Regions from separate parts of the Pontibacillus sp. HN14 genome, predicted to be linked through region 2. Evidence: a T-box and tRNA genes for the amino acid it is inferred to sense, from the RefSeq annotation. Region 2 holds a T-box; the other holds one or more tRNA genes.
The links. The T-box of region 2 lies ahead of argS (arginine--tRNA ligase). A T-box ahead of a tRNA ligase gene usually reads a tRNA of that ligase, here a tRNA-Arg.
Positions count from the first base shown of each region.

Region 1: it encodes a tRNA-Arg, which carries the amino acid that the T-box ahead of argS (arginine--tRNA ligase) is inferred to sense. The anticodon was not compared.

Region 1 is NZ_JAJOLR010000005.1:271,110-275,537, forward strand. It holds gene LQ226_RS16260 (glutaredoxin family protein) at 1-82, opposite strand, end outside; gene rpoN (RNA polymerase factor sigma-54) at 87-1,361, opposite strand; gene LQ226_RS16270 (hypothetical protein) at 1,642-1,788, opposite strand; tRNA gene LQ226_RS16275 (tRNA-Arg) at 1,916-1,991, opposite strand; gene LQ226_RS16280 (hypothetical protein) at 2,112-2,522, shown strand; gene clpP (ATP-dependent Clp endopeptidase proteolytic subunit ClpP) at 2,737-3,324, shown strand; gene LQ226_RS16290 (UPF0715 family protein) at 3,374-3,760, opposite strand; gene LQ226_RS16295 (ABC transporter permease) at 4,254-4,428, opposite strand, start outside.
Region 2 is NZ_JAJOLR010000001.1:1,244,928-1,249,355, forward strand. It holds gene LQ226_RS06440 (GNAT family N-acetyltransferase) at 1-543, shown strand, start outside; gene argS (arginine--tRNA ligase) at 640-2,349, opposite strand; T-box leader at 2,392-2,608, opposite strand; gene LQ226_RS06450 (NRDE family protein) at 2,771-3,520, opposite strand; gene LQ226_RS06455 (GNAT family N-acetyltransferase) at 3,593-4,093, opposite strand; gene LQ226_RS06460 (pirin family protein) at 4,278-4,428, opposite strand, start outside.

The DNA.
Region 1 (4,428 bases), on a different contig from region 2:
AGGATAGCGTTTCAATTGATTCTTTAGCTTCATCACACAACGGACAATCTTTCTTCGTATATAAAACAATAGTCGTCGTCAAGACGTCACCCCCTCTTCTTTCTTTTAGTAGACGATGGTATGTATAGGGATTCCCGATATTTTGCCACAGTTCTTCTTGAAATGTAAATACCAAATTGATCATAAAGCATTTGGCTTAACGTTTGATCAGAATATGGCTTTTGTTTATTCTCCGTTCGAATCGTTTCTTTTAATAAATGTTTAATGGCTTCCGTTGACGTTTCTTGTCCATTCCTCATCCTCAAACCTTGTTGAAAGAAATCCCTTAAAGGCACAATTCCTTGTGGAGATTGAACATATTTATGACGAACAGCCCTGCTTATAGTAGATACATGAACCCCCGATACCTCAGCCACTTCTCTCATTCGTAGGGATTGCATCTCTTTAGCCCCATATTCAAAGAAAGGGACCTGTCTCTTTACGATCTCTTCCATAATAGCTTTCATATTCTGTTTCCTCTGCTCAATAGCCATCTGCAGCCACTTAGCATGTTGATACTTTTCTTCTAAATAAGCAGATGCTTCTTGATGTTCGTTTGATAAGGCGTACATTTCTTCATCGACGACCACTTTAGGTGTATTCCAAGGAGATAGTCTGACTACCCATTCGCCTTTTACTTTCAACACTTCTCCATCCGGGACAATATAATCCTCTTTCACGGAGGAATACTGAATCCCTGGCCTAGGGTGGCAAGTCTGAATGACTTCTATTGCACGCTTTGCCTCTTCCATCGAAATTCCGTACTCATCTTGGATAGACTCCATGTCCTGGTCCGCCACCCATTGAATATGGTCATAGACGAGCTGAATCATATACATAGGATGTTGGTCCCGTTTTAATTGAATCGCAATACACTCTTGAAGCGACCTTGCTCCAACTCCAGCAGGGTGCAAAGATTGGATAAATGACAAAGCCTCTTCCGTTTCTGCTAAAGAAGCCCCACATACCTTGCTCCACTCTTCCACAGTGATATCCAAATAGCCATGATCATTAAGAGAATCGATACCGTATTGGACCAAAGGAAGAAGAGTAGAAGGGATCGCACTTTCTACCAGCTGATCTTGCAAATGATCATGAAAGGACTTTTCTTGCACAGATTGAACGAACTCCAAGGAACCACTCTGTCCCCCTTTTGGAATCGGAGAAGTAACAGACACTTCAATGAGAGGATTTACTTCGGCTTGGTCTTGAAGAAAGCGTACAAGGTCTTGTCCGTTATAAGCTAGCATTTCAATAGCTTGACTCAACCTTTGCGTCATCTTCCATGTTAACCGCTGCTCTTGATTCAATTGATGCTTCACACAGACCTCCGCCCTTCCTAGAAAACGATTTCATTTACTATTATAGCAAATCTATTTATATAGAAGAAAGCCGCTTCCCTCCCATAATCGGACTACTAATCCCCGCTTTATATTAAAAGGTCCGTTGCGAAAAGAGTGCTTGGGGCGGCTGGCGATATGTAATTGAACGGCCCGGCTTTTTAAGCAATCAATCCTAGGCTTATCCAAAGATTATTAAACGAAAAAGCCCGAAGCGGAAATTCCACTTCAGGCTTCATCTCTTCCATAGAGCTATATTTCTTTACTCTTTACCTTCTTTTTCATCCGAATCTTCTTCCAAGTTATGTTTAGCCTCGTTTTCGGCCATAATCTTCTCTCTTCTGCGGTCTAGCATTTCTTCTTTCTGTTCAGGTGTTAAGTGACGTCCTCGATCAAAGCGATTGAACATATTCTTTTCCACCTTTCATGATAACTAGATTAATTTTACATTTATCCATTTCCTTTAAACGGCATTAGATAAACCTCGCGATACGCAAAACGCCTTCTCTCAATGTGAGAGAAGGCGTTTTTATAAGCGCGCTCGAGAGGATTCGAACCCCCGACAGACGTAGGACCGGAACCTACCGCTCTATCCTGCTGAGCTACGAGCGCATGTCATTAATTTTTCAGGACATATTTCATTATACGGTTCCCATTTTGAAAATTCAAGACCCATTTCACCCTGTATGACCTCTACCGCTTTTGGAGATGCTATCTTCGAGGTGATGTTCTATGTCATTGGCGGTTGGTATATGGGTATGCTTAATCTTTTCATTAATAATAATCGGAGGGCTTGGTATATTTCGTTATCCCATTCCTAGTTTACAAGATGATTCGTACGAGCCTCCTCATCATTCCCCAGGTCTTCGTAAAACTTACTATTCTCTTAGATGTTACGGATTTCTTCCTTATACCCATGTTAAAGTAGGAAGAGTTCAAGTAGATCTTGCTTTGCTAGATGTGAAAGTTGCCATTTTATTTTATAAACCTGAAGATCTATTGCATCCTGTGAGGAAACGCCGTTTGAAGAAGAGGACTAAATTCTTAATTCGAAATGGGTGGAATGTATGGGAGGTAAGAGAGAAGGATTTGTCGAAGAATATTCATCAGGCGATCTGGCAAATACGAGCCCTTAGAAAATAACGCTTATGAACGTTTAGCTTTATAGAAATGGGGAAAAAATGATTGTATGTGTAGCCGGAGCTACATACACTAATATAAGGGATCAAAAGGTCATCTACATAGTAAGCAACAAAACATCAATCCTTTTGTTTGACCTTTTTTGACCTTGCATGTATGATAAAATTAATTCGGTACTTACTTAGTGTTAGAACACGATTTAAAGGAGGAGAATTTCATGAATTTAATCCCTACAGTTATTGAACAAACAAACCGCGGTGAACGTGCATACGATATTTATTCACGTCTACTGAAAGACCGTATCATTATGCTTGGTAGCGCGATTGACGACAACGTAGCTAACTCAATTGTAGCACAAATGCTTTTCCTACAAGCAGAAGATCCAGAGAAGGATATTTCTCTATACATTAACTCTCCAGGCGGCTCCATCACGGCTGGTATGGCGATTTATGACACAATGCAGTTCATCAAGCCAAATGTAGCAACAATCTGCACAGGTATGGCAGCTTCTATGGGTGCTTTCCTTCTAGCAGCTGGTGAACCAGGAAAACGCTCTGCGCTTCCTAACAGTGAAGTCATGATTCACCAACCACTTGGCGGAACTCAAGGTCAGGCATCTGACATTGAAATCCACGCAAAACGCATCATCAAAATGCGTGAGAAACTGAACCAAATCCTTTCTGAGCGCACAGGTCAAGACCTATCCGTCATCGAACGCGACACAGACCGTGACAACTTCATGACCGCTCAAGAAGCAAAAGATTACGGCCTAATTGACAACGTATTCGAACGTAGCCAAGGCTAATTCATGCATTAGAAAAAGACCGCACTGATTATAATCAGTGCGGTCTTTCTTATGCGTAAACTTTCACCTTCGCAGAATCCCAAAGCCAAATAAATAGCGCTGTACTTACAACGTAAACATACCACTCCGGAGTAACAAATGGCGATTGATACTCATTTAATAATGGGTTTATTAACAAATGCACAAGAAAAGACCCCACCAAAAAGGAAAGGAAATACTTCAGGCTATAATTTCGATCGCCGATCTTACGTTGTAAATAGATAAGAATAGGAAGAGCAAATAATAAATAGAGTAGAAAGAAAACGGCAAAGACTAAGAAGATCGCAAAGATCATTCCTTTTGAAACATCTGCCATGAAGCTTAATTCTACAATTAAATAAAAGAACGTCATAGACACAGCTGCTAGTAATATAATGACTAGATTTCGTTTATTCATGAGATCACCTCTTCGACTTCACTCATGAACTTTCCCTCTATCTCCCCATCAAAAACGCTCCTTTTTTTGCCTCCGTTCAACAGTGTAGTTAGGGCCGTTATGTTTAATGAGCGTTTGGGGTGTCTGGGGAACGACTCGCTTTCCACGGGCGAGCTGTCGAGCCTCCTCACTTCGTTGCGGGGTCTCGTCGACCTCTTTCTCCCGTAGGAGTCTCCCCGTTCCCCAGACACCCCTGGCTAGAATTTTACGAACGGCCTTCAGCTTAAGGCCGGCAAAAAAGAAGGCATTTCCTATGTTTCCGTTATTCCCATTACAGAAAAGGTGGGCCTGGAAACTGCGAGACTCCCGTGGGCAGAAGAGCCTAGGTGAGACCCCGGAAGCCGGCTTTGCCGGCTGAGGAGGCTCACCAGCTCCCCACAGGAAAGCGAGTAGTTTCCAGGCCCACCTTCCACTCATCTAAAGTTAACGGAAACAGCGCCCAAACTATGCCAGGTCAATAATGACCTAGCAAGCCTTTATTCATAGCTAGGCGTTCGCAGAATCGGTAGAGGACGATTCCTAAAATGGCATAAAAGATCCCATTCCCGATTAACCACGAATAGTCTACCCATGAAAAGTCACCAAGAGTATACCCATGAATCATAATGTGGCGCATCATATCGACTCCT
Region 2 (4,428 bases):
GGGAATCATTCAGGTTGGGATCAAACAATAGAGCGTATCTTTGAACAACGTCCTATGAATGTAAGTCATCAAAGTGTTTATAAGTTAAGGAAAAGCCAAGTTAAAGAAACAAATGTACCTCCTATTGAAAAAGATTATAACGTATTCCAAATCTGTAGAGAACTTTTCGAGAATAAAAGTCTCACCATTGAGAATATAGATTTTTTACACTCTAAACTATTAGAATTCTGGTCTTCCCCAGAGGACTTTTTTCAAAAAGGAATAGGGTATTGCGTAGTCCATCGAAAGAGAATCGTAAGTTTATGTTTCTCAGGATTTGTAGCGGAGAATACTCACGCCCTGGATATAGAAACAATAGAGACCTACCAGGGAAATAAGTTAGCTCAAAGAGCAGCTCGCTCCGTAGTGAAAGATTGTTTAGATAAGGGGATGAAGCCTTATTGGGATTGCGAGGAGGCAAATACACCTTCGAATGCTATTGCCCGGAAGATAGGATTAGAGAATGAATTCAAGTACTTAGTGTACATTTTTCCGATTGAGTAAGAAGAGAGAACACCTAAACACTTTAAAGATTGCTAGAAAACGGGGAAGAGTGTTGACCTCTTCCCTATTTCTACTAAGCCTCTTCTATCTAAGGATCTACATCTCTTCAGGCACCTCAACTCCCAGAAGGCGTAGTCCCTCACCGATCACAATAGCGACTGCTTCCGTCAACGCAAGGCGGCCATTCTGGTAGGAACCTGTTTCTAAAATGCGTACATTCGCATAATAGGCATTAAAGGATTGTGCCAGTTTTAATAAATATTTCGCCACTTTTGAAGGATCGTAATAATGGGCAGCTTGTTCAATCACTTCAGGGAATGCGGCTACCTTTTGTACTACAGACCAAGCGTAACCCCAGTCCTCTGCATTGAAAGAATAGGAAGTAACGTCCCCCTCCGCTTTTCTCAAAATAGATTTCGCACGAGCATACGTATATTGCAAGTAAGGCGCTGTTCCACCTTCGAATTTCAGCATTTCCTCATAAGAGAACTCTACATCATTTAAGCGATCGTTCTTTAAGTCGTGGAAAATGACCGCTCCAACACCAACTTTACGTGCAACGTCTTCTTTCTGATTAAGACCCGGGTTCTTCTCTTCTATATTCTGTTTGGCAAACTGAATTGATTTCTCGAGCGCCTCTTCTAAGAAGACAACTTTCCCTTTGCGGGTCGACATTTTCTTCCCGTCTTTAAGCATCATGCCAAATGGAACGTGAGTGATTTCGTCTGCCCAGTCGTAGCCCATTTTCTTCAACACAGCTCTTAATTGTTTAAAATGCAAGCTCTGTTCATTTCCCACCACATATAAAGAGGCAGCATGGTTATATGTTTTCTTTCTAAATATAGCCGCAGCCAGGTCACGCGTGGTATATAGGGTGGTTCCATCAGATTTTTGAATAAGAGCTGGTGGCAGACCCTCTTCATCCAAACGAACGACAAGGGCTCCATCAGATTCTTCAAGTAACCCCTTTTCCTTTAAAAGGGTAAGGATCTCTTCTGACTGCTGGTGGTGGGAGGATTCCCCTTTATACGAATCAAACGAGACATTTAGCAGGTTATAAATCCCCTTAAATGATAGGAGAGATTCTTCCTTGAACCACTTCCATAGCTTTATTGCCTCCGGATCTCCTTTTTCAAGCTTTACGAACCAGGCGCGCCCCATTTCCACAAGTGACGCGTCTTTTTCCGCTTCTTCGTGGAACCTAACATATAACGCCAATAGCTCTTGTATAGGATTGCTACGAACTTTCTCTCCTTCTCCCCATAATGTATAAGCCGCAATTAACTTTCCAAATTGAGTCCCCCAATCTCCAAGGTAATTGATGCGAACTACATTATAGCCGCACTTCTCAAGGATCTTTCCAACCGCATTCCCTATAACCGTAGAACGAAGATGACCCATGGAGAATGGTTTCGCAATATTTGGGCTTGATAGATCCATGGGAATGGTCTTTTCATTCCCAAATGTATGGCTTCCGTATGTGTGAGCACTCTTCAATACCGAAGTCATAAGCTCTTTGGTGTAGGCTTCCTTGTTATAAAAGAAGTTCACATAAGGGCCGACCGCTTTTATAGTAGACACCACAAGAGGTGAGAGCTTTATACTCGCTGAGAGATCTGCTGCAATTTGTGATGGATTCTTTCTAAAGACTTTTGCCAGTTCAAAGCATGGAAAAGCTAAGTCCCCCATATTCTCGTGTTTTGGAACTTCAAGGAGCTCATCTATCTTTTGCAGTGAAAGGTATTCATGTAATTCGTCACCTAATGCTTTTGTAATTTCCTTTTTAACGTTTTTCATTTCCTCCATCCTTTCTCTAAACAAAAAACCCGCCTCCCCTCCCATTACAGGAGGAGAGACGGGTATCGTTTCCGCGGTGCCACTCTCATTACCTTTCTTAAAGAAAGGTCAGCTTAGGTTCTTGTTAACGGCAAGTACCGATAGCCCCTACTTTCGTTCAGAGCTATACCTCAAAAGTCCGGTTCGTCGCTTTCTTACCACCAGGCTCCCACCGTCCCCGGCTCTCTTAATGTCTTCCAACGACTACTCTCTTTTTCTTAGGTTACGTTTGTTTAATTGGAAGAAATTATATATGAAAGAATGGAAGCTGTAAAGAAAAATTTATTCTAGGAATTTCCCCCTCAACTTGCAACCCATATATTATTATGAAAGAGGGAAGAACGATAAAGTCCTAATAGTCGCTATTCTGTATAAATCTATTCTTTTATCTTTATAATTCGAACAGACGGTCCTCAAAACTACCGTCGCTATAAACGCGTTCCACAAACCTTGAATGTCCTCCCTTTTGGTACACCAACGTAGACGCTCTTGTCCCGTAATTCGGCGTGTCTATAAACAGGGACGACAGACTCCGCTCCCACTCAAGGGGAATGCCTGTATCAGGCAACTCTTCATCATTTGCGGGTTCAGCATGCTGAAGTGTTTGGAATAAGCATGCATCCACATTATCTGTTTGACTCTCCAGGCAATCGGATAGCCATTTTTTCCCTTTTATGACTTTAGGCCAGGGAGTATCTAACAAATGATTACTTAAACCATAGATACCAGGTTGCAGTTCCCGGATCTCTCCTTGCCGGTTTGAATAATAATATAAAGAATCCCCGTCTGAGACGATCAAGTTAAAGCCCGGATAAGAATGTTTCCTTTCATGAACGGCCTCGAGAAACTCTTGTGGTGAATCCGTCCCTTTTAAGAAATCACTAACCAACTCCCCACGAGAACGTGTCCCTCCTTTCTCTTCATCAGGGCCACGGTAATTAGTTAGAGCAGCGAAGCGACCTACCTTCGTAACGCCCATCCACGTCCCCATTTTCTCAAGGTCCCGTCCAGCCAGTATATGTGGAGCATCCTCCCAGAAGTGAGCTTTGGCGGTTTCTCTTTGGTAAAATTCATCCCGGTTCGCGGCTACAACTAAATCATATGTTTGATCCACTTTATAAGCTAAATTAATTAAACACATTTTAGCCCTCCTTTCTTACGAGGTATCAAATGTAAACAGAAGGATTAGTTTTCCTCAAGAATTATATGTGGGCTACTTATGATTTGAAATAGAATACAAGAGCACGTCTTGACCAGAAAATGTGATAGACCGCTCCACGCTCATCCCAAGCTTTTCAGCCACTCTTCTTGAGGCAAGGTTTCCTGGCTGGATGAGTGATATAAGCTTTTTCGCTTTAAGACTTTTGAATCCAAAGTCTTTCAGTGATCTAGCCACTTCTGATGCATATCCCTCTCCCCAATGAGGACGAGCGATCCAGTAACCAATCTCCCACTCTTCTTTACCATCTACCATTTGCGGAACAATGCCCGCATGACCCAACTTCACCTCATCTTCTTTTCTTATCAAAAGTTTCAACCTGAGGTTTGGGTCTTCTTTATAGGTCTCTAGAATCCGATTTATCAAACGAGTTGCCTCTCCCTCTTCTTTCACACTACCATTCCCTATATACCTCATCACTTCTGAATCTTGTAACATTGCTGCGAGGAAGGGTTGATCTTCTTCTTTATAATCTCTTAGATAAACTCTTTCCATTCCTTCACTCCTGACTTTCTCTGCCTACCCCTAATTATTTCAAACCAATCTGAAAACGTCTACTTCCACCCATAAATCATGTTCCACTCGGCATTTCATCCTATGGTTCATTTGCTTTACAGACAGCTCTTTCAAAAAAGACCGGCTAGTTCACGATGAACTAGCCGGTCTTTGTTTATCCAAATTAAACTGCAGGTGGTCCGAATTTCCCGTCTCTGAAGTCTTTAAATGCTTCTCTAATCTCGTCCATGGAGTTCATCACAAATGGCCCATAAGGAACAATCGTTTCTTCAATTGGGAGACCTGAATAAACAAGAACTCTTGTACGTCTTTTC